DNA from 2 places in the Streptomyces rubradiris genome. Region 1 is predicted to be linked to the other one. Evidence: riboswitches for the same ligand, from Rfam matches in the RefSeq annotation. Region 1 holds a riboswitch; the other holds the start of a gene.
The links. Region 1 has a riboswitch for ZMP and ZTP ahead of Srubr_RS15645 (bifunctional 5,10-methylenetetrahydrofolate dehydrogenase/5,10-methenyltetrahydrofolate cyclohydrolase). Riboswitches for the same ligand answer to the same signal wherever they lie in the genome.

Region 1 (11,168 bases):
CGTCCATGGTGCCCGCCACGCACAGCTCGGTGCCCGCCGGGTTCATCGCAATGCCGTGGTGGCGCGAGTCGTTGACCCAGGTGGTGCGGTCCTCGCTGGTCGCCGGGTTCTTCGGCAGCGTCTTCATCCGGGTGATCCTGTCGGTGGCGACGTCGTACTCGAAGAAGCCGTTGAAGAACGACACCTGGAAGTAGAGCTTGGACTCGTCGGGGGAGAACACGGCCGGGCGGACCGCGTCGGAGAAGTCCTCCAGCCCGAACGCGTCCAGCCGCTGCCGCATGTCGATGACCTTGACCTGCTGGAACGTCGTGGCGTCCACGACCGTGAGGTGCCGGTCGCCCTTGGTCCAGTCCCAGCCCGGGCCGTCCAGGTCGGTGTTGACCTCGCCGATGGACATGTTCCAGAGATACTTGCCGTCCTTGCTGAAGACGTTCTCGTGCGGCTTGTCGCCGGTCTTGAACGACCCCAGCTGCCGCCCGGTGGCGATGTCCAGCACATGCACGGTGTCGGCGGTGGACGCGGAGACCGCCACCCGGGTGCCGTCCGGCGAGACCGCCATGTGGTCGGCGCGGTAACCGGCCACCGGGAAGCGCCAGTTGACCGCCCCGTCGGCCAGGTCGATGGAGACCACGTCTGCGAAGCTCGGCCGGGACACCACCACCGACCGGCCGTCCGGAGTGGAGTACATGTCGTCGGCGAACTGGTCGTGCCCCTCGCCGACGCTGTTGCGGATCGCCTGGAAGTAGATCCACTTGACCGGGTCCGTGTTGATCTCCGCCATCCGCGCGTCCTTGTCCGGGACGACGCTGATCCGGCCGATCTTCGCGTAGTCACCGGAGGGCCGGATGACATCGGCGGTGCCGTCCCAGTTGTTGCCGACGAACAGCACCTCGCGCAGGCCGTCGGGGGCGGCGGAAGGCGCGGAGACGGCGGCCGCCGGCCCGGCGAGGGCCAGGGTGAGGGCGACGGCCACGGAGCACAGGTGCCTGGTTCTGGAGGCGGCCATGACGGCTCTCTTTCCTCGGGGAGGTCGGGGAAGGCAGGGGAGCCGAGGGAAGCCGGAGGGGGTCCGGGATCTGAACACGGCCGCATTCACGAGGAACTTACTGAAAAGTAAGGAGGGAGCGGCCTTCTCGACAAGACGTGTGCACGACAAGATTGGGCCACCGGGGAAGACCATGGCCGACCACGGGCGACCGGAGGGCGACGGCAGGGGGACACGTCGGGCGGCAGGCTCGGAGCGCCGACGGGACGCTACGGCGGCCGGTCCGCAGAAGAACGGCAGGCCGAGCGGCGCCGTCGCTTCCTCGACGCGGCGCTGCGGCTGTCCGGCGACGCCCCGGCTACCGCGGCACCACGATCGCCGCCCTCAGCCAGGCCGCCGGCCTGTCCACCCGCCAGTTCTACGAGGAGTTCCGCCCATCACCTCCGACCCGCACCGCATCCGGATCGCCTTCATGGAGATCATCGCGGAGAGCCCCCGGCCGGGGGCGCAGCGCCTGGCCCGCCGCGCCCGCTGGGCCGACCTGATCCGCGCCGAGGCGGACGCGGCCGAGGCGGACGCGGCCGTGGCCCGCGGGGAGGCGGCACCGCGCGACTACCGGCCGGCGGCCACGGCTTTCATCGGCAGCGTCAACGGGCTGACGCACGACTGGACGGCCGGCTGGACGGACGCCACGCTGGACGAGGTGGTGGACGAACCGGTCCGGCTGCTGCTGGGCATGCTCCGGCCGGAGGACTGGCGCCCCGCAACCCGCTGGGACGGCGCTCGCGCAGGTCGGCGGGGGTGCGGTTCGGCTCGGCGCGCGTGATCCGCCAGGAGCTGGTCTGCTGGGGACGAAGGCCGTCGCCCCGATTCCCGGAGAGCGCCATGAGCACCTATCGCGTCGCCCAGGTGACCGAACCCAACGGCACCTTCGAACTCGCCGAGCGGGAGATCCGCCCGCCGGGGCCCGGGCAGGTGCGGATCGCCGTGGAGGCGTGCGGAGTCTGCCACAGCGACGCGCTGTTCGTCGGCGGCGGGCTGCCGGGCGTGACCTTCCCCGAGGTCCCCGGGCACGAGATCGCCGGGCGGATCGAGGAACTGGGCGAGGGCACCCCGGAGCGCGGCTGGAGCGTCGGCGACCGGGTGGCCGTCGGCTGGTTCGGCGGCGCTTGTGGCCACTGCCCGTCCTGCCGCCGGGGCGACTTCATCGTGTGTGCCGCCCTGAAGGTCCCCGGCTGGGCCTACGACGGCGGCTTCGGAGAGCTGACGACCGTACCCGTCGACGCCCTGGCCAGAATCCCCGACGCGCTCTCGGCGGCCGACGCCGGGCCCCTGGCCTGCGCGGGCGTGACCACGTACAACGGGCTGCGGCGAGGTCCGGCCGAGCCGGGCGACCTGGTCGCGGTGCTCGGCCTCGGGGGCCTCGGCCACCTCGGCGTGCGGTACGCGGTGGCGATGGGCTTCGAGACCGTGGCGATCGCCCGGGGCGCCGGGAAGGCCGACTTCGCCAAGCGGCTCGGCGCCCACCACTACGTCGACAGCACGGCGTCGACCCCGGTCGCCGAGGCCCTGGCCGCCCTCGGCGGGGCGAGGGCCGTCCTGGCCACCGCCGGCAACTCCGAGGCCATCACCGCGACCGTGGACGGCCTGGCCCCGCGCGGCGAACTGACCGTCATCGGCGCCACACCCGAACCGCTGGGCATCAGCCCGGTGCAACTGATCATGAGCGGCCGGGTGGTCCGCGGGCACCCCTCCGGCACCGCGCGGGACATCGAGGACACCATGGCCTTCAGCGCCCTGCACGGCATCCGCCCGATGACCGAGACGGTGCCGCTGGAACGGGCCGGGGAGGCGTACGACAGGATGCTGTCCGGCGCGGCACGCTTCCGCATGGTGCTGACCACCGGCTGACGCCCGGGGGCCGGGGCCCAGGCGGTGGGCGGCCGGGTCGGGCCGGCTGGCGAGCCGGTCCGGGCGGCGGGCATGGGCATGGCACGGTGCCCGGCCGGGATCCGACATCCCCCGGCGGCCGGTGTGCCGGCGGGCACGGCCGGGTGCGGGGGCGCGGGCGGCAGGTCCGGATCGGTTGGTGAGCGGGTCCGGGGCGGCGAGAGCACGGGGGCTGGCGCAGTGCGCTTCCGGAAGCCGGCATGCCCGGGTGCCGGTGTGCCGTCGAAGGCGGCCGAGGCGAGGGCGGCAGGCCCGGGCTCAGCCGGCGAGCCGGGCCAGGGCGGTCAGTACCGGCGCGGTGCCGTCCTCGTCGCGGATGCGGGTGCCCAGGGCCTCGGCGCACCGTCGGAACGCAGGGTCCCGGGTGGCCCGTACCAGCGCCGTGGCCAGCGCGTCCCCGGTCAGCCGGCGCAACGGTACGACGGCCGGGGCGACCCCCAGCGCGACCAGCCGGGCGGACCAGAAACCCGCGTCGAACTGCACCGGCACCGGCACCGCCGGCACTCCGGCGCGCAGCCCCGCCGCCGTGGTGCCCGCGCCCGCGTGATGGACCACGGCGGCCATCCTCGGAAAGAGCAGCGAGTGCGGCACCTCGCCGATGGTCAGCATGTCGTCCCCGTCGGCCGCGAGCCCGCCCCAGCCGCGCTGGATCACCCCGCGCAGCCCGGCCCGCCGCAGCGCCGCCACCACCCGCGTACTCAGCCGCCCGGCGTCCGGCACGGTGGCGCTGCCCAGCCCGACGAAGACCGGCGGCGGCCCCGCCTCGATGAACTCCTCCACCTCGGCGGGAAGCCGGCTCTCGACGTCGTACGGCCACCAGTAGCCGCCCACCTCCAGCCCCGCCCGCCAGTCGGCGGGCCGGGGCACCACCAGGGGGCTGAAACCGTGGTGCACCGGCCAGCGCCGCCGCTCCCGGGCCCGCCGGGCCGCGGTGGCGCCCAGCGGGGGCAGGCCGAGCCGCTCGCGCAACGCCGGCACCGCGCCGGAGAAGACGTGTTCCACGGCCAGGCTCACCCCCTGTCCGGCGAGCCGGTTCACCGGCCCGCCCCAGGCGCCGCCGCCGAGCACCGGCGGGGCGAACTCCCGGGTGGCGGCGAGGGGTTGCAGATACACTCCCAGGCTCGGCAGCCGCAGCCCCTCGGCGATGGTGTGCCCGAGCGGGGCCAGTGAGGCGGACAGCAGCAGCACCTCGCTGTCCCGCGCCGCCTCCAGCAGGTCCTCGGTCATCCGTCCCACCAGGCGCCGCGCCAGATCCACCACGCGCACCAGCTTCCCGGCCCCGCTGGCGCTGCGGTGCAGACCCCGGCCGCGCGGCGACCGGAGTTCCGCCAGCGGATCCACCGGCAACGCGTGGAACCGTACCCCCGACCCCGCCACCAGCGGTTCGAAGCGGCCGTGGGTGACCAGCGTGACCTCGTGCCCGGCCAGCGCCAGCCGGTGCCCGAGCCCGGTGTAGGGGGCGGCGTCACCCCGGGAACCCGCCGTCATGACCGCAACGCGCACGACCGCCAGTATGGCTGCTCCCGCGGCCACGGCGCCCGCCCGTCGGCGCGAATGCCCGGTACGTACGCGCGTGGCGCCGGCACTGAACACCGTGAGGGTCGGCGGGGCCCGGCTGGTTCACCGGCAGCGAGCTGCCGAGTACGGCCGTGGGTTCCGGTCCCGGCCGGGCACCCCGGGCCCTCGCACCCGTACCGCCGCCCCTACGCGCCGAGTTGCCGGCCGGCCGCCGTCACCGTCTGCTCCAGCAGCGTGGCGATCGTCATCGGACCCACCCCGCCCGGCACCGGCGTGATCAGCGAGGCCCGCTCCACGGCCGAGTCGAAGTCGACGTCGCCCACGTTCCCCGGGTTGTAGCCCGCGTCGATCACGACCGCGCCCGGCTTGACGTCCTGCCCGCGGATCAGCCGCGGCCGGCCCACCGCGGCCACGACGATGTCGGCCTCGCGGACCGCCGCCGACAGGTCCCGGGTGCGCGAGTGGCAGTACGTCACGGTCGCGTCCCGCGCCAGCAGCAGCATGCCCACCGGCTTGCCGAGGATCGCGCTGCGGCCCACCACCACGGCCCGCTTCCCGGCCGGGTCGACGCCGTACTCGTCCAGCAGCCGCACGATGCCGCCCGGCGTGCAGGAGACGAAGCCCGGCAGCCCGAAGCTCATCGTGGCGAACGAGGCGAAGGTGACACCGTCCACGTCCTTCTCGGGCGCGATCGCCTCGAACGCGGCCCGCTCGTCGATGTGGTCGCCCACCGGGTGCTGGAGCAGAATGCCGTGCACCCCCGGGTCGGCCGACAACTCCCGCAGCGTAGCGACGAGTTCGTCCGTCGTCGTGGTGGCCGGAAGGGCGACGTGCCGGGAGGTGATGCCGGCCTTGCGGCAGCGGTTCTGCTTCATGCGGACGTAGGTCACCGACGCGGGATCCTCGCCGACCAGCACGGTCGCGAGACACGGCGCGGTGCCGGTGCGCTCGGTGAGCTCGGCGGCCCGCCGCGCGGTGTCCTCCACGATGCGGCGGGCGAGCGCGGTGCCGTCCATCAGACGGGCGGCCCGGGTCTGGGTCATGCTGCACACTCCTGGACTGGATCGACTCTTCTCGCCCAGGCGCGCGGCTGACCTCACGGGCCGCTCCCCGGTGGTGCTCCACCTCAGCGCCAGTCACGGCCCGCGTACAGCGTAACCGAGCGTGCGTACGACCTTCGGACCGCCTTTCCTCCGCCGCCGGGCCGGGGCCGTCCGCCCCGAGCCCGGTACCACCGGGCCGGGCTACTCGTCCCACACCTGGATGATCAGCTGATCGGCGATCCTGCCGTCCCGCAGCGTGAGCATCGACTCGGCCAGGACCCGGGTGCCGTCCGCGTACTCGCAGGACTCGCTGTAGGCGGCGTGGTCGCCCTGGATGACGCACTGCTCCAGCTTGTGCGTCATGTCGCGGCGGTAGATGTCGTCCAGCAACTCGGCGATCTGTACCCGGCCGTGCAGCTCCGTGGGGTGACTGGGCTGGTGGACACGGTCGACGATGCGGACCCGCGCGTCGTCCGCGTAGAGCGACAGAAGGGTGTTGCCGGTGTCGCCCTCTATGCCCCGGCGCAGTGTCCCGGCGTCGAAAGCGGAGCCTGTCGCGCTGCCCATGGTGACCTCCTTCAGGCGCCCGCGGCCCGCCCGTGAGCGGACCGCCACGGGTCCCCCCTGACGAGACTCCTCCGCCCCGGCGGCCCCGGCAAGCCCGGCCGCCGCGGTCCGCCTCACGGGTGAGCCCACCGGGCCACCCGTGTCCGGCCGGGCGACCGGGCCGTTGCTGAGGGCATGATCTCAACACGTCGCATCGCCGCCGCCGTCGGTCTGGCCGCCGGGATCGCCGGCATCGCCGCACCCCAGGCGGACGCGGCGGGCACCGGCGTCCCCGTCGTCGGAAAGCTCGCCGCCCTCTCCACGCTGGACTCGCTCACCGCCGGTGACATCCCGGCCCCGTACCGCGACCGCGTGCCGAAGGTCAGCGAACAGGTGCAGGAGCTGAAGCACTTGCGCGAACTGAACCAGCTGCGTCAGGTGGAGCAGGTCGTCGCCCCCGCGGCGCCCCTGCTCGGCCTGGTGAACGCCGTCCCCGTCCGCCTGCGCTGACCCCCGCCCGCGCCGCGGCCGACGGCGGCCGGAAAGATCCGCGATCATGTGCGTGACCCTTCCCGCTGCCGGCCGGCCGCGTCGTAGGGTCGTCGGCGAAGGCATTCGATGAAGGGACAGGCCATGGCGCAGGAAGTACGCGGCGTTGTCGCACCGGGCAAGGACGAGCCCGTACGGGTCGAGACGATCGTGGTGCCGGACCCGGGACCCGGCGAAGCCGTCGTACGCGTCCAGGCCTGCGGGGTCTGCCACACCGACCTGCACTACAAGCAGGGCGGCATCTCCGACGACTTCCCCTTCCTGCTCGGCCACGAGGCCGCCGGCGTCGTGGAGTCGGTCGGCGAGGGCGTCACCGACGTCGCCCCCGGGGACTTCGTCATCCTCAACTGGCGTGCGGTGTGCGGGCAGTGCCGGGCCTGTCTGCGCGGCCGGCCCTGGTACTGCTTCAACACCCACAACGCCCGGCAGAAGATGACCCTCGCCGCCACCGGCCAGGAGCTGTCCCCGGCCCTCGGCATCGGCGCCTTCGCCGAGAAGACGCTCGTCGCGGCCGGCCAGTGCACCAAGGTCGACCCGGCCGTCTCCCCGGCGGTCGCGGGCCTCCTCGGCTGCGGGGTGATGGCCGGCATCGGCGCCGCGATCAACACCGGCGGCGTCGGCCGCGGCGACTCGGTCGCCGTCATCGGCTGCGGCGGTGTCGGCGGCGCGGCCATCGCCGGGTCGAACCTGGCCGGCGCGGCCCGCGTCATCGCCGTGGACATCGACGACCGCAAGCTGGAGACGGCACGCACCCTGGGCGCCACCCACACCGTCAACTCCAGGGAAACGGACCCCGTCGAGGCGATCCGCGAGCTGACCGGCGGCTTCGGCGCCGACGTCGTCATCGAGGCCGTCGGCCGCCCCGAGACCTACCGGCAGGCCTTCTACGCCCGCGACCTGGCCGGCACCGTCGTCCTTGTCGGCGTCCCCACCCCCGACATGAAGCTCGAACTGCCCCTGCTGGACGTCTTCGGCCGCGGCGGCGCCCTGAAGTCGAGCTGGTACGGCGACTGCCTGCCCAGCCGCGACTTCCCGATGCTGATCGACCTGCACCTGCAAGGCCGCCTGCCGCTCGACGCGTTCGTCACCGAGACCGTCGGACTCGACCAGGTGGAGCAGGCGTTCGAGCGGATGCACCACGGTGACGTGCTGCGCTCGGTGGTGGTGCTGTGATGACCGCGCGGATCGAACGCCTCGTCACCAGCGGCCAGTTCACCCTGGACGGCGGCACCTGGGACGTGGAGAACAACGTGTGGCTCGTCGGCGACGACCGCGAGGTGATCGTCATCGACGCCGCCCACGACGCCGAGGCCATCGCCCGCGCCGTCGGCGACCGCCGGCTGACCGCCATCGTGTGCACCCACGCCCACAACGACCACGTCAACGCGGCGCCGCGCCTCGCCGACCTGACCGGCGCCACGATCTGGCTGCACCCCGACGACCTGCCGCTGTGGCGGCAGACCCACCCGGACCGCGAACCCGACCGGCACCTCCTCGACGGCCAGGTCATCGAGGCCGCCGGCGCCGACCTCACCGTCCTGCACACCCCCGGACACGCCCCGGGCGCCGTCTGCCTCTACGACCCCGGTCTCGGCACCGTGTTCACCGGCGACACCCTCTTCCAGGGCGGCCCGGGCGCCACCGGACGCTCCTTCTCCCACTTCCCGACCATCATCGACTCCGTCCGTGACCGCCTCCTCACCCTGCCGGCCGGGACCAAGGTCCTCACCGGGCACGGCGACGCCACCACCATCGGTGCGGAGGCCCCGCACCTCCAGGAGTGGATCGAGCGCGGGCACTGATTCCGGGCGCCCGCCGGAACACCGACAGAAGATGTCCGGTATTCCCGTGAGAGTGGCAGGGCACAGCTCGCACGGCACACGGGAGGCAGGACATGACAGGACCGCTGGACGGCAAGGTGGCGCTGGTCGCCGGGGCGACCCGGGGCGCGGGCCGGGGCATCGCCGTGGAACTCGGCGTGGCCGGCGCCACCGTGTACGTCACCGGCCGCAGCACCCGCGCCCACCGCTCGGAGTACGACCGCCCCGAGACCATCGAGGACACCGCCGACCTCGTCACCGAGGCCGGCGGCCGGGGCATCGCCGTACCGGCCGACCACCTCGACCACGCTGCCGTACGGCACCTCGTGGACCGGATCGCCGCCGAACAGGGCCGCCTCGACGTCCTCGTCAACGACATCTGGGGCGGGGAGCGACTCTTCGAGTGGGACACCCCCGTGTGGGAGCACGACCTGGACAAGGGGCTGCGGCTGCTCCGCCTCGCTGTCGAGACCCATGCCGTCACCAGCCACCACGCCCTGCCGCTGCTGCTGCGCCGGCCCGGCGGCCTGGTCGTGGAGGTCACCGACGGCACCGCCGAGTACAACCGCGACACCTACCGCGTGAACTTCTTCTACGACCTCGCCAAGGCGTCCGTCCTGCGCATGGCCTTCGCCCTGGGACACGAACTCGGGCCGCGCGGCGCGACGGCCGTGGCCCTGACGCCGGGGTGGATGCGCTCGGAGATCATGCTCGACACGTACGGCGTGCGTGAGGAGAACTGGCGGGACGCCCTGACACGCGAACCCCACTTCGCCATCTCCGAGACCCCGCGCTTCACCGGCCGCGCCGTGGCAGCCCTGGCCGCCGACCCGGACGTGGCCCGGTTCAACGGGCAGTCCCTCTCCAGCGGCGGCCTGGCGCGGGTGTACGGCTTCACCGACCTCGACGGCAGCCGCCCGGACGCCTGGCGGTACCTGACCGAGGTACAGGACGCGGGCAAACCGGCGGACGTCACCGGGTACCGGTGAACTCCCTGGCGGCGCCGGTAAATCCGGGTCCGCTTCGCTCCCGCACGGCCACGCACAGGGGCTGACGGGGCGTCAGAGCGAAGCGGCCGGCGCCCGCGGCACCCGGTCGGTGTCCGCCTCGGTGGTCCGCCAGTTGCTGAACGCCGCGCGCGGCCCGGGCACCCCGTCGTACACCGTCGGCGTCACGAACGCCTCCCCGGACGCGGCGACCACCCGGGCCAGCCGCGCCACCCGCTCCTCGGACGGGTCCGCGGCGAGGGTGAAGCAGACGACGTTGAGCCGCACCGGGGCCAGCAGGCTGAGGCCCGGCAGCGCCTCGATGCCCGCGCCCAGCCGGCGGGCCAGCGCCACATCGCGCTCCACGATCTCCCGGTGCCCGGCCCGGCCTAGGCCACCAGCGAGAACCAGGCCGGCAGGGCCCGCAGCCGGCGCGAGTTCTCCGAGGTCAGACGCAGGAACTCCGGTTCGCCCGCGGGCAGTTACAGATACGGCGAGACGTTGTGGAACACCGCCACCTGCGGATCGCGGCGCCGGGTGAACTGAACGGCCGCGTCATAGGGCACGTTCAGCCATTGCGCAGGTCCACGCAGACCGAGTCGGCCGCGTCCAGCCCGTCGACCAGCGCGGCGTATCGCGGGCTGAGCGCGGCGAACGCGCCGAACGCCCCGTCCACGTGCGGCCAGAAGTCGTACCGTTCCTTCAGTGCGGCGATCGCCCGCAGATCGTCGAAGTCGACGGTGTTCACGGTGCCCGCGTTCGCGACCACGATCACCGGCCGGCCTGCCCGCTCGGCCAGCGCGGCCTCCAGCGCGGCCACGTCGACCGCCTCCCGCCCGCCCGGCAGCAGCGGCACCCGCCGCAGCCGGTCCCGGCCCGGGCCCAGCACCGGCATCGCCTTCGCGACGCTGGAGTGCGGGCCCGCTCCAGCTCCTGGGCCCAGGAACCGCCCGCCCCCGACAGGTTCTGGTCGAACGCGGACGTCAGCCAGTCCCCGGCGACGGACGCGGGTGTCGCCCCACCGGTGACGAAACAGAGGTCGCGCGGGCCGGCGGAGCCGGAGAAGCCGGGCGCCCACCGCTCGGCGAAGCGGGCGGGGGCGCCCTCGCCGCCCCCCCCTCGGCCGGCAGCGGCGCCCGCCCCGGCACCGGGCCGGACGCGGCGACCGGCCGCCCGGCCGGCCCCGCCATCTCGCGGGCGGCGACATCACGGGCGGCCTGCAGCAGTTCGGAAAGCCGGGCGAGATCACCGGCGAGCGTACGGTCCATGCGCCGCACCCTAGGCCGCGCGGGCCGCCCCCCGCCCGGTCCACTTCGCGACAAGTGGACCGGACGAACCGGGCACCGGCCCGCCGGCTCCGGCTGCCGTGCACGGCGGCTCCCGAGACCTCGACCCGGGCGGCGGGGCTGTCCGGGGTGTGCGATACGGTCTGGACTTCACCGTTTCGTCACAGCCTGACCGGAACCACAACCATGCCCTCCCCGGCCGCGTCTAGTAGTCCGAGACCGCGGGAATCGAGCTGGGGAGCACCCGGGAGGACCGGGCGAGCAGACCAGGAACCGGAAGGAGAGAGGCCGCCATGGGGGGCATACGCAGACGAGGCGTCGTAGGGCTGGGCGTGACGGGGCTGGTGGCGCCGCTCGCGCTCGCCTTCACCGCGGCACCGGCCCAGGCCGCGAGCTGTTCCACGAGCACCGGGCCGTACCAGAAGCAGGTGGAGAAGTTCCTGGGCCGGCCGGCCGACGGCAGGCAGTCCGCCGCCGACTGCACG
Region 2 (11,168 bases), 2.7 Mb from region 1:
TCGGGGTGACCGGTCACATCGGCTGGTTCGTGCCGACGTACCTCGCGAAGCGGCACCCGGACGTCACCGACTGGCGGAACCTCGACAAGTACGCCCCGCTGTTCCGCACCGCGGAGAGCGGCGGCAAGGGACAGCTGATGGACGGCTCCCCGTCCTACGTCACCAACGACAAGGCCCTGGTGAAGAACCTGGGACTGGACTACCAGGTCGTCTTCGCCGGCTCCGAGGCCGCGCAGATCACCCAGATCAAACGGTTCGCCAAGGAGAAGAAGCCCTTCCTGACGTACTGGTACGCACCCCAGTGGCTGTTCGAGAAGGTGCCGATGACGGAGGTGAGGCTGCCGCCGCACAAGGAAGGCTGCGACGCGGACCCGGACAAGGTCGCCTGCGGCTACCCGCACACCCCGCTGAAGAAGTACCTCAACGCGGACTTCGCGAAGTCCGGCGGCGCGGCGGCGGCCTTCCTGAAGAAGTTCCGGTGGACCACCGAGGACCAGAACGAGGTGTCCCTGATGATCGCCGAACAGAAGCTCTCCCCGGCCGAGGCGGCGAAGAAGTGGGTGGACAGCCACCCGTCCGTGTGGAAGAAGTGGCTGTCCTGACCGGTCGCCCACGGCCCGCGGCGGCGGTCCTGGCCGGCTCCGCCGCGACAGGGCCTACGGCAGCAGCCCGGCCGCGATCTCCCGCAGCGCGGCCGTCGCCCGCCGCTGGAGACCCGGCCCGAACGTGACCCGGGTGGCCCCGAGTTCGCCGAGCTCGGCGGGCGCGGGGCCGTCCGGCCGGGCCAGCAGGTTCAGCGGGCCCTCGATCCCCGACCGCAGCAGCGGCACCACGTCCGCCGGGGCGAGGATCGGGTACACGCAGTCGGCGCCCGCCGCGCGGTACAGCGCGGCCCGCTCGATGGCCCGCTCCGGATCGCCGTCGCCGTGCGCGAACACGTCGACGCGGGCGTTGACGAACAGCCGGTCGGCGGCGGCCTCGCGCACCCCGGCGAGGAACTCGGCGTGCGCGTGCGGGTCCTTGAGGACACCCCCGTCCGAGTCCTCGAGGTTGCAGCCCACCGCACCGGCCTCCAGCAGCCGTTCGACCAGCTCCTTCGGCGCGAGCCCGTAGCCGCCCTCCACGTCCGCCGAGACCGGCACGTCCACCGCCCGCGCGATCCGGGCGACGGCCGCGAACATCTCGTCGGCCGGGGTCGCCCCGTCCTCGTACCCGAGGGAGGCGGCCACCCCGGCGCTCGGCGTGGCCAGCGCCGGGAACCCGGCCTCCGCGAAGACCCGCGCGGCGGCGGCGTCCCACGGACCGGGCAGCACCAGCGGGTCCCCCGGGGCGCGCCCCCGGTGCAGGGCCCGGAACTCCTCCGCCTTGCTCATGGCTGCCGGCCTCCCGGGGGCACACGGCGGCTGACCATCAGGCGGTTCCAGCCGTTGATGACGGTGATCAGGGCGATGAGGTGGGCGAGGGCCGCCTCGTCGAAGTGCTTGGCGGCGGCCTCGTACACCTCGTCGGGCACGAAGCCTTCCGTGAGCACGGTGACCGCCTCGGTCAGCGCCAGCGCGGCCCGCTCCCGCTCGCTGTAGAGGTCCTCGGTCTCCTCCCAGGCGCTGAGGAAGTGGATACGGTCCTCGGACTCCCCGTGTTTGCGGGCCAGGCCCAGGTGCATGTCGAGGCAGAACGCGCAGTGGTTGATCTGCGAGGCGCGGATCATCACCAGTTCGGCCAGGGCCGGGTCGCCGAGGCCCTTCTTGGCCGCCGCGCTGACCGCGGCCATCGCCTGGAAGACCTTCGGGTCCAGCAGCTGGGTACGGTTCACTTGTGCTGCCCCGGGTGGTAGTGGCCCGCGGGCGTCCGGGTGGACACGCCGAACCGGTTCCAGGCGTTGATCACGGCGATGGCGGCGATCAGCTGGGAGAGCTCGGCCTCGTCGAAGTGCTTGGCGGCCCGCTCGTAGACCTCGTCCGGCACGAATCCGTCCGTCAGCACGGTGATGGCGTCGGTCAGCTCCAGCGCCGCCAGCTCCTTCTCGGTGTAGAAGTGCCGGGACTCCTCCCACGCGCCGAGCTGGATGATCCGCTCCACGCTCTCGCCGGCCGCGAGGGCGTCCTTGGAGTGCATGTCGAGGCAGCGCGCGCAGTGGTTGACCTGGGAGGCACGGATCTTGACCAGCTCGCGCAGCCGGGGGTCCAGGCCCTGGTTGGCGACGGCGTCGAGCTGGATCATCGCCTTGTAGACCTCGGGCGCGTGCTGGGCCCAGCGCAGCCGCGCCGGCTCCTCGGGGGCGTAGGTGACGGGTTCTTCCTGAGTGCTCATGTCCTCGACCCTAGAACCGAGGCAGCCCAGGGGTATGGTCCATTCCCATGGCGGAATCCTGGGCCACTTTGGGCGTCGACCTGCATCTCGAACCGGCTCTCGCGGGGGGCCTGCGCCGGGGCCTGACCGACGCCCTGCGGGACGCGGTGCGCACCGGCCGGCTCGCCCCCGGCACCCGGCTGCCGTCCTCCCGGACCCTCGCCGCCGACCTCGGCATCGCCCGCAACACCGTCGCCGAGGCGTACGCCGACCTGGTCGCGGAGGGCTGGCTCACCGCCCGGCAGGGCTCCGGTACCCGGGTCGCGGACCGGGTGGTGGCCCCGCCGCCCGCCGCGGCCGGGCCGGGCCGCCGGGAGCCCGGCCGCCCCGCCCACAGCCTGGTCCCCGGCACCCCCGACCTCGCCGCGTTCCCGCGCGCCGAGTGGCTCAAGGCCGCCCGCCGGGCGCTGGCCACCGCCCCCTTGGACGCCCTCGGCTACGGCGACCCGCGCGGCCGGCGCGAGCTGCGCACCGCCCTCGCCGGATACCTCGCCCGGGTCCGGGGCGTGCGCGCCACCCCGGACACCGTCGTGATCACCGCCGGTACCTCGCACGCCCTGCGGGTCCTCGGCGCGATGCTGCGGGCGCGCGGGGCGGACACGGTCGCGGTGGAGTCCTACGGCCTCGACGTCCACTGGCGGCTGCTGCGCGCGGCGGGCCTGGCCACCCCCGCGCTGCCCTACGACGCGCTCGGCACCGACCCGCGCGCACCGGACGGCGCCGCGGCGGTCCTGCTCACCCCGGCCCACCAGTTCCCGACGGGCACCCCGCTGCACCCCGACCGGCGGGCCGCCGTCGTGGACTGGGCGCGGCGCACCGGCTCACTGGTGCTGGAGGACGACTACGACGGCGAGTTCCGCTACGACCGCCAGCCCGTCGGCGCCCTCCAGGGACTGGACCCCGACCGGGTGGTCTACCTGGGCACCGCCAGCAAGTCCCTCGCGCCCGGGCTGCGGCTGGGCTGGATGGTGCTGCCGCCGGCCCTGGCGGAGGAGGCGGTGGCGGCCAAGGGGCACACCGACACCTGCGGGTCGCTGGACCAGCTGACGCTGGCCGAGTTCCTCACCTCCGGCGCCTACGACCGGCACGTCCGCTCCGCCCGCCTGCGCTACCGGCGCCGTCGGGACGCCCTCGCCGCGGCCGTGGCGGACCGGGCGCCGTCGGTGCGGGTGACGGGCATCGCGGCCGGACTGCACGCGGTGCTGCGGCTTCCGCCGGGCCTGGAACAGCCGGTGGTCCAGGCGGCGGACCTCCAGGGCCTGGCCCTGCACGGCCTGACCTACTACCGCCACCCCGACGCCCCGGCCGACCCCTCGGACGCCCTGGTGGTCGGCTACGGCACCCCGTCGGACAGCGCGTGGACGGGCGCCCTGGAGGCACTGTGCCGGGTGCTGCCGTAGGGCGGCGCGGGCACCCCCGGTTGGGCGCGGGCGCGCCCTGTCTCTAGGCTGACCGCCGAACATCCGTCCGACGGGGGAGACACACCATGGCGCACAACCGGAAGCAACTGCGCTCCGGAACGGTCGTCCTGGGCGGCATGGGCCTGCTGGCCGCCGCCCTCACGGCCTGCTCGTCCGACCCGGACAAACGCTGTGTGGACCGCGACAGTTACGACGTCTCCAAGGGCTACAAGGTCGTCTCCGACAAGGACTGCAAGACGGCGAGCGGGAGCGGCGTCTCCTCCTCGGGCCGGAAGAAGCCCGTCAAGAAGGGCGCCAAGCGGCCGGTCGACGCCGCCTGGTACTACGACGGCAAGGAGAGGAACGGCTGGGTCGACGGCGGCTCCTTCACCAAGTCCGGTGGATCGGGCGGCGGTTCGGGAAGCTCGGGAGGCTCGTCGTACAACGACGGGACGAGCGCGGGAAGTCACGGCGGGGTCAGCCGCGGCGGCTTCGGCGGCGGCTCGGGCAGCTCCGGCGGCTGACCGGACGACGCGCATGGAACGCCGCACCACGACCCCCCGCCCCGGCTGGCAGCAGACCGTCGAGGCCCAGGGCCTGATCTACCCCCTCACCCGCCACCCCGACGACTCCCTGCGGCCGTACTGGGACGAGAGCGCCTACTACGTCTTCTCCCTGGAGGAGGTCGAGGCGCTGGAGGAGACCGTCGCGGAACTGCACCGCATGTGCCTCGCGGCGGCGGACCACATCGTGGCGGAGGACCGGCTGGCCGACCTCGGCATCACCGACGCGCGGGTGGCCGCCGCGGTCACCGAGTCCTGGCGCCGCCGGGCCGAACTGCCGTCCCTCTACGGCCGTTTCGACCTGCGCTACGACGGCACCGGCCCGGCGAAGCTGCTGGAGTACAACGCCGACACGCCCACCTCGCTGGTGGAGGCGGCCTCCCCGCAGTGGTTCTGGATGGAGGAACGTTTTCCCGGCGCCGACCAGTGGAACTCCCTGCACGAACGGCTGGTGGACGCCTGGCGCGCCCAGGCCGCGCTGCTGCCGCCCGGCGCCCCGCTGCACTTCGCGCACTCCGCCGCCGACGAACTCGGCGAGGACCTGATGACGGTGGCCTATCTGAAGGAGACGGCGGAGCAGGCCGGCCTCGCCACCGACTGGCTGGCCATGGAGGAGATCGGCTGGGACTCCCTCTCCGGCCGCTTCGTGGACAACCGGCTCCGCTTCATCCGGGGCATCTTCAAGCTCTACCCCTGGGAGTGGCTCACCACGGACGCCTTCGGTCCCCAGGTCCTGGACACCCTGGACAACGGCGGCGGCACCGGCAGCACCCTGTGGATCGAGCCCGCCTGGAAGATGCTGCTGAGCAACAAGGCCCTGCTGGCGATCCTCTGGGAGCTGTACCCCGGCCACCCCAGCCTCCTGCCCGCCTACCTCGACGGCCCCCGCGACCTGGCCACCACCACCGGCTACGTGGCGAAGCCCCTGCTGGGCCGCGAGGGCGCGGGCATCACGGTCCACGAGCCCGGCACCCCGCCGGCCCTCCGCGAGGACCCCTGCTGCTACCAGCAGTTGTCCCCCCTGCCCGCCTTCGACGGCAACCACGTCGTCCTCGGCACCTGGGTCGTCGCCGGTGAACCGGCGGGCCTCGGCATCCGCGAATCCACCGGCCTGATCACCGACGAGTACGCCCGCTTCCTGCCGCACGTGATCCTCTAGGCGCCCGCGCCCCCGAGCAGCGCCTCCACCGTCCTCCGCGCGTGCCCCGCCGCCGACGGGTCGCCCGTGATGCCCGCCGTGACGATGGCTCCCTCGGCCAGGAGGCAGACGGGTTCGGTGAGCGGGAGCCCCGTGGCCCGGACCCAGGACGCCAGTTGGCCGTGGAAGGCGCGCTTGTGGGCGCGCACCTCCCGCAGGACCGCCTCCGAGGTCGCGCCCAGTTCTCCGTGGGCGTTGATCCAGGCACAGCCGCGGAAGCCGGGCTCGGCGAACCACGCGGCGAGCCAGTCGAAGACCGCCAGCACCCTCTCGCGCGGGTCGGCGACGCGCTCCACGTGCGCGGCCAGGCTCTCCCGCCAGCGCCGGTCGCGCCGCCGGAGCACGGCGACGACCAGGTCCTCCTTGGTCGCGAACAGCCGGTAGATGCGCTTCAGGGGCAGCCCGGACGCCTCCCGGACCCGGTCCATGCCGACCGCCTGGATGCCGTGCGCGTAGAAGAGCGTCTCGGCGGTGTCCAGCAGGCTCTCGCGGTCCAGGCGGTCGCGTTCCTCGGTGGCGGGGGCGGGCATCCGGGCTCCTCATCTCCTTGACGTCGAGAACGGCCGTTCTCTACCTTAGCCGCAGCGCTGGAGAACGACCGTTCTCGACTGGCTCGCCACAAGGAGACCACCGTGCCCGAATCCCGCCCGCCCCACCCGCCGTTCACCCTGGAAACCGCCCGGCAGAAGGTCCAGGCCGCCGAGGACGCCTGGAACACCCGCGACCCCCACCGGGTGGCCCTCGCCTACACCGAGGACTCCGTCTGGCGCAACCGCGACCGGTTCCTCACCGGCCGCGAGGAGATCGTCGCCTTCCTCACCGAGAAGTGGCGCCGCGAACTGGACTACGCGCTGCGCAAAAGCCTGTGGAGCTTCCACGAGAACCGCATCGCCGTCCGCTTCCAGTACGAGTGCCGCGACACCGACGGCCAGTGGTGGCGCTCCTACGGCAACGAACTGTGGGAGTTCGACGAGTACGGCCTGATGCGCCGCCGCGAGGCGAGCATCGACGACGTGGCCATCGAGGAATCCGACCGGCGCGTCTTCGGACCCCGGCCCGCCGGCGAGCACGGCACCGACCTCCCGGTGCGCTGATCAGGCCCCGAGCAGCACCGCCCGCAACTGCTCGACGCCCCAGTCCAGATCCTCCTCGCCGATCACCAGCGGCGGAGCGATCCGGATCGTCGCCCCGTGGGTCTCCTTGACCAGGACCCCACGGGCCAGCAGCCGCTCGGCGACCTCCCGCCCGGTACCCACCGCGGGGGCGACGTCCACCCCGGCCCACAGCCCCCGCCCGCGCACCGCCGTCACCCGGCCCGTCCCGGCCAGCTCGCCCAGCAGCCGGTGCAGCCGCTCGCCCAGCCGGGCCGCCCGCTCCTGGTACTCCCCGGTCCGCAGCATCGCGATCACCTCCAGCGCCACCGCGCAGGCCAGCGGATTCCCGCCGAACGTCGACCCGTGCTCACCCGGCCGGAACACCCCGAGCACCGCCGCGCTCGACACCACCGCCGACACCGGCACGATCCCGCCGCCCAGCGCCTTGCCCAGCACGTACACATCCGGCACGACCCCCTCGTTCTCGCACGCGAAGGTCCGCCCGGTCCGGCCCAGCCCCGACTGGACCTCGTCGGCGACGAAGAGCACGTTCCGCTCCCGGGTCAGCTCCCGCACCCCCGCCAGATAACCGGCCGGCGGCACGATCACCCCCGACTCGCCCTGCACCGGCTCCAGCAGCACCGCCACCGTGTTCTCCGTCAGCGCCCCCCGCAGCGCGGTCAGGTCGCCGTACGGCACGATCTCGAACCCCGGCGTGTACGGCCCGAAGTCCGCCCGCGCTTCGGGATCCGTGGAGAAGCTGATGACGGTCGTCGTGCGGCCGTGGAAGTTGCCGCCCGCCACGACGATCTTCGCCATCTCCGCGGGCACCCCCTTCACCCGGTAGCCCCACTTCCGGGCCGTCTTGACCGCGCCCTCCACCGCCTCCGCGCCGGTGTTCGCCGGCAGCACCATCTCCATCCCGCACAGCTCCGCCAGCTCCGCGCAGAACGCCGCGAACCGGTCGTGGTGGAAGGCGCGGGAGGTCAGCGTCAGCCGCTCCAGCTGCCGCCGGGCCGCCTCCACCAGCCGGGGATGGCCGTGCCCGAAGTTCAGCGCCGAGTAACCGGCCAGCAGGTCCAGGTACCGCCGCCCCGACACATCCGTCAGCCACGCCCCCGCACCGGTGGCGAGCACCACCGGCAGCGGCGCGTAGGTGGGCGCGCAGTGCGCGTCGGCGAGGGCGATGAGGTCTTCTTCGGCAGCGGTCACGGACACTCCCGGCTCGGCCCGGATACGGCGATGTCCTCCTTCTTAACCCCGCTCGCATGGTGGACGCGGGATCTTCCGCCCGGCGCGCCCGGTAGGCTGACACCCGGGCCGTGACTGGCGCGCTGGGATGGGACAGACCATCAGGGAGCGGCCCGAGCGGTAAGAGTGCCGTGCGCCTGGGCCGAACGTGAACGCTGTACGCACACCGTCCGGAGGTCCCCATGCCCGAGAACGCCGCCCCCCTCTCCACCGAGTCCACCGCCTTCCGCGCGGCCCTCGACGTCATCCGCGCCGTGGAGCCGCGCGTCGCCGACGCCATCGGCCAGGAGGTCGCCGACCAGCGCGGGATGCTCAAGCTGATCGCGTCCGAGAACTACGCCTCCCCGGCGACCCTGCTCGCGATGGGGAACTGGTTCAGCGACAAGTACGCCGAGGGCACCATCGGCCGCCGCTTCTACGCCGGCTGCCGCAACGTCGACACCGTCGAGGCCCTCGCCGCCGAACACGCCCGCGAACTCTTCGGCGCCCGCCACGCCTACGTCCAGCCGCACTCCGGCATCGACGCCAACCTCGTCGCCTTCTGGGCCGTCCTCGCCGACCGCGTCGAGGTGCCCTTCCTGGAGAAGGCCGGCGCCCGCCAGGTCAACGACCTCACCGACGCCGACTGGGCCGAGCTGCGCCAGGCCTTCGGCAACCAGCGCATGCTCGGCATGTCCCTGGACGCCGGCGGCCACCTCACCCACGGCTTCCGCCCGAACATCTCCGGCAAGATGTTCGACCAGCGCTCCTACGGCACCGACCCGGCCACCGGCCTGATCGACTACGACGCCCTGCGCGCCCAAGCCCGCGAGTTCAAGCCGCTGATCATCGTCGCGGGCTACTCCGCGTACCCCCGGCTGGTGAACTTCCGGATCATGCGGGAGATCGCCGACGAGGTCGGCGCCACCCTCATGGTCGACATGGCCCACTTCGCCGGACTGGTCGCCGGCAAGGTGCTCACCGGCGACTTCGACCCGGTCCCGCACGCCCAGATCGTCACCACCACCACCCACAAGTCGCTGCGCGGCCCGCGCGGCGGCATGGTGCTGTGCGACGACTCCCTCAAGGACCAGGTGGACCGCGGCTGCCCGATGGTCCTCGGCGGCCCGCTCCCGCACGTCATGGCCGCCAAGGCCGTCGCCCTCGCCGAGGCCCGGCAGCCCGCCTTCCGGGACTACGCCCGGCGCATCGTGGACAACTCCCGCGCCCTCGCCGAGGGCCTGACGCGGCGCGGCGCCACCCTCGTCACCGGCGGCACCGACAACCACCTCAACCTGATCGACGTCGCCACCTCCTACGGCCTCACCGGCCGCCAGGCCGAGGCCGCCCTGCTCGACTCGGGCATCGTCACCAACCGCAACGCCATCCCGGCCGACCCGAACGGCGCCTGGTACACCTCCGGCATCCGCGTCGGCACCCCCGCGCTGACCACCCGCGGCCTCGGCACGGCCGAGATGGACGAGGTCGCGGCCCTCATCGACCGCGTCCTGACCACCACCGAGCCGGGCACCACCAAGTCCGGCGCCCCCTCCAAGGCGAGCCACGTCCTGGACGAGAAGGTCGCCGACGAGATCGCCCGCCGCGCCACGGACCTGGTGGCGGGCTTCCCCCTCTACCCGGAAGTAGACCTCGGCTGAACCGCCCCTGAAAGGGGCGCGGGGAACTGCGCGACCGGCCCCCACCGGCCCGCAGTTCCCCACACACCGAACCACCCCGTCTCTCTGCGACAATGAGGGGTATGGCTTCAGACCGACCTCGCGTGCTCTCCGGTATTCAGCCCACCGCCGGCTCGTTCCACCTCGGCAACTACCTCGGCGCCGTCCGCCAGTGGGTGGCCCTCCAGGAGTCCCACGACGCCTTCTACATGGTGGTCGACCTGCACGCGATCACGGTCCCGCAGGACCCGGCGGAACTGCGTGCCAACACCCGCCTGGCCGCGGCCCAGCTGCTGGCCGCCGGTCTGGACCCCGACCGCTGCACCCTCTTCGTGCAGAGCCACGTCCCCGAGCACGCCCAGCTGGCCTGGGTCATGAACTGCCTCACCGGCTTCGGCGAGGCCTCCCGCATGACCCAGTTCAAGGACAAGTCCGCCAAGCAGGGCGCCGACCGGGCCTCCGTCGGCCTGTTCACCTACCCGATCCTCCAGGTCGCGGACATCCTGCTGTACCAGGCCCACGAGGTGCCGGTCGGCGAGGACCAGCGCCAGCACATCGAGCTGACCCGGGACCTCGCCGAGCGCTTCAACGGCCGCTACGGCGACACCTTCACGATCCCGAAGCCGTACATCCTCAAGGAGACGGCGAAGATCTACGACCTCCAGGACCCGGCGGTCAAGATGAGCAAGTCGGCGTCCACGCCGAAGGGCCTGATCAACCTCCTGGACGAGCCGAAGACCACGGCCAAGAAGGTCAAGAGCGCCGTCACCGACACCGACACGGTGATCCGCTACGACGCCGAGAACAAGCCGGGCGTCTCCAACCTCCTCACCATCTACTCCACGCTCACCGGCAAGACCGTCGCCGAGCTGGAGCAGGAGTACGAGGGCAAGATGTACGGCGCGCTCAAGACCGACCTCGCCGAGGTCATGGTCGACTTCGTCACCCCGTTCCGCGAGCGCACCCACCAGTACCTGGACGACGCCGAGACGCTGGACTCGATCCTCGCCAAGGGCGCCGAGAAGGCGCGGACCGTCGCCGCCGAGACCCTCGCGCAGGCGTACGACCGCGTGGGCTTCCTCCCGGCCAAGCACTGAGGCGTACGACCGCACGGGCCCGCGCGGGCAGAGCGCTGCACATCACTTCCGCCGCGCCTGCCCACGGGGCACCCGTGGCCGTACAGTCGATGCCAACGGCCGGGCCCAGGCGGCCGAGACGACGACAGACGCGACGACAGGAGACGACGTGGGGACCGTAACGATCGGCGTGTCGATCGCGGTCCCGGAGCCTCACGGCAGCCTGCTCCAGGAGCGGCGCGCGGGCTTCGGCGACGCCGCGGCTCATGGCATCCCCACCCACGTCACCCTGCTGCCGCCGACCGAGGTGGACGAGGCCGACCTGCCCGCGGTCGACAAGCATCTGACCGAGGTCGCCGCGGCGGGCCGGCCGTTCCCGATGCGGCTGTCCGGCACCGGCACCTTCCGCCCGCTGTCGCCGGTGGTCTACGTCCGCGTGGTGGCGGGCGCCGAGGCGTGCACCCGGCTCCAGCAGCGGATCCGGGAGGCGTCCGGACCGGTGGCGCGTGAACTGCTCTTCCCGTACCACCCGCACGTCACCGTCGCGCACGGCATCGACGAGGCCGCGATGGACCGCGCCTT

Region 2: linked by a shared signal. The riboswitch ahead of Srubr_RS27345 (glycine hydroxymethyltransferase) and the one ahead of Srubr_RS15645 (bifunctional 5,10-methylenetetrahydrofolate dehydrogenase/5,10-methenyltetrahydrofolate cyclohydrolase) in region 1 are both predicted to bind ZMP and ZTP.

Annotation. Positions count from the first base shown of each region.
Region 1 covers NZ_BNEA01000015.1:494,089-505,256, reverse strand. The annotation lists gene Srubr_RS15665 (YncE family protein) at 1-1,006, opposite strand, end outside; partial or broken gene Srubr_RS15660 (TetR/AcrR family transcriptional regulator) at 1,226-1,811, shown strand; gene Srubr_RS15655 (alcohol dehydrogenase catalytic domain-containing protein) at 1,871-2,896, shown strand; gene Srubr_RS15650 (glycosyltransferase) at 3,194-4,423, opposite strand; gene Srubr_RS15645 (bifunctional 5,10-methylenetetrahydrofolate dehydrogenase/5,10-methenyltetrahydrofolate cyclohydrolase) at 4,639-5,496, opposite strand; ZMP/ZTP riboswitch at 5,523-5,603, opposite strand; gene Srubr_RS15640 (nuclear transport factor 2 family protein) at 5,698-6,063, opposite strand; gene Srubr_RS15635 (hypothetical protein) at 6,238-6,552, shown strand; gene Srubr_RS15630 (S-(hydroxymethyl)mycothiol dehydrogenase) at 6,676-7,764, shown strand; gene Srubr_RS15625 (MBL fold metallo-hydrolase) at 7,764-8,393, shown strand; gene Srubr_RS15620 (SDR family oxidoreductase) at 8,486-9,400, shown strand; partial or broken gene Srubr_RS15615 (pyridoxal phosphate-dependent decarboxylase family protein) at 9,473-10,665, opposite strand; gene Srubr_RS15610 (L,D-transpeptidase family protein) at 10,977-11,168, shown strand, end outside.
Region 2 covers NZ_BNEA01000015.1:3,224,079-3,235,246, reverse strand. The annotation lists gene Srubr_RS27395 (ABC transporter substrate-binding protein) at 1-602, shown strand, start outside; gene Srubr_RS27390 (isocitrate lyase/PEP mutase family protein) at 657-1,373, opposite strand; gene Srubr_RS27385 (carboxymuconolactone decarboxylase family protein) at 1,370-1,813, opposite strand; gene Srubr_RS27380 (carboxymuconolactone decarboxylase family protein) at 1,810-2,310, opposite strand; gene pdxR (MocR-like pyridoxine biosynthesis transcription factor PdxR) at 2,358-3,749, shown strand; gene Srubr_RS27370 (hypothetical protein) at 3,836-4,273, shown strand; gene Srubr_RS27365 (glutathionylspermidine synthase family protein) at 4,287-5,471, shown strand; gene Srubr_RS27360 (TetR/AcrR family transcriptional regulator) at 5,468-6,040, opposite strand; gene Srubr_RS27355 (nuclear transport factor 2 family protein) at 6,143-6,604, shown strand; gene rocD (ornithine--oxo-acid transaminase) at 6,605-7,816, opposite strand; ZMP/ZTP riboswitch at 7,917-8,005, shown strand; gene Srubr_RS27345 (glycine hydroxymethyltransferase) at 8,038-9,492, shown strand; gene trpS (tryptophan--tRNA ligase) at 9,594-10,607, shown strand; gene Srubr_RS27335 (2'-5' RNA ligase family protein) at 10,756-11,168, shown strand, end outside.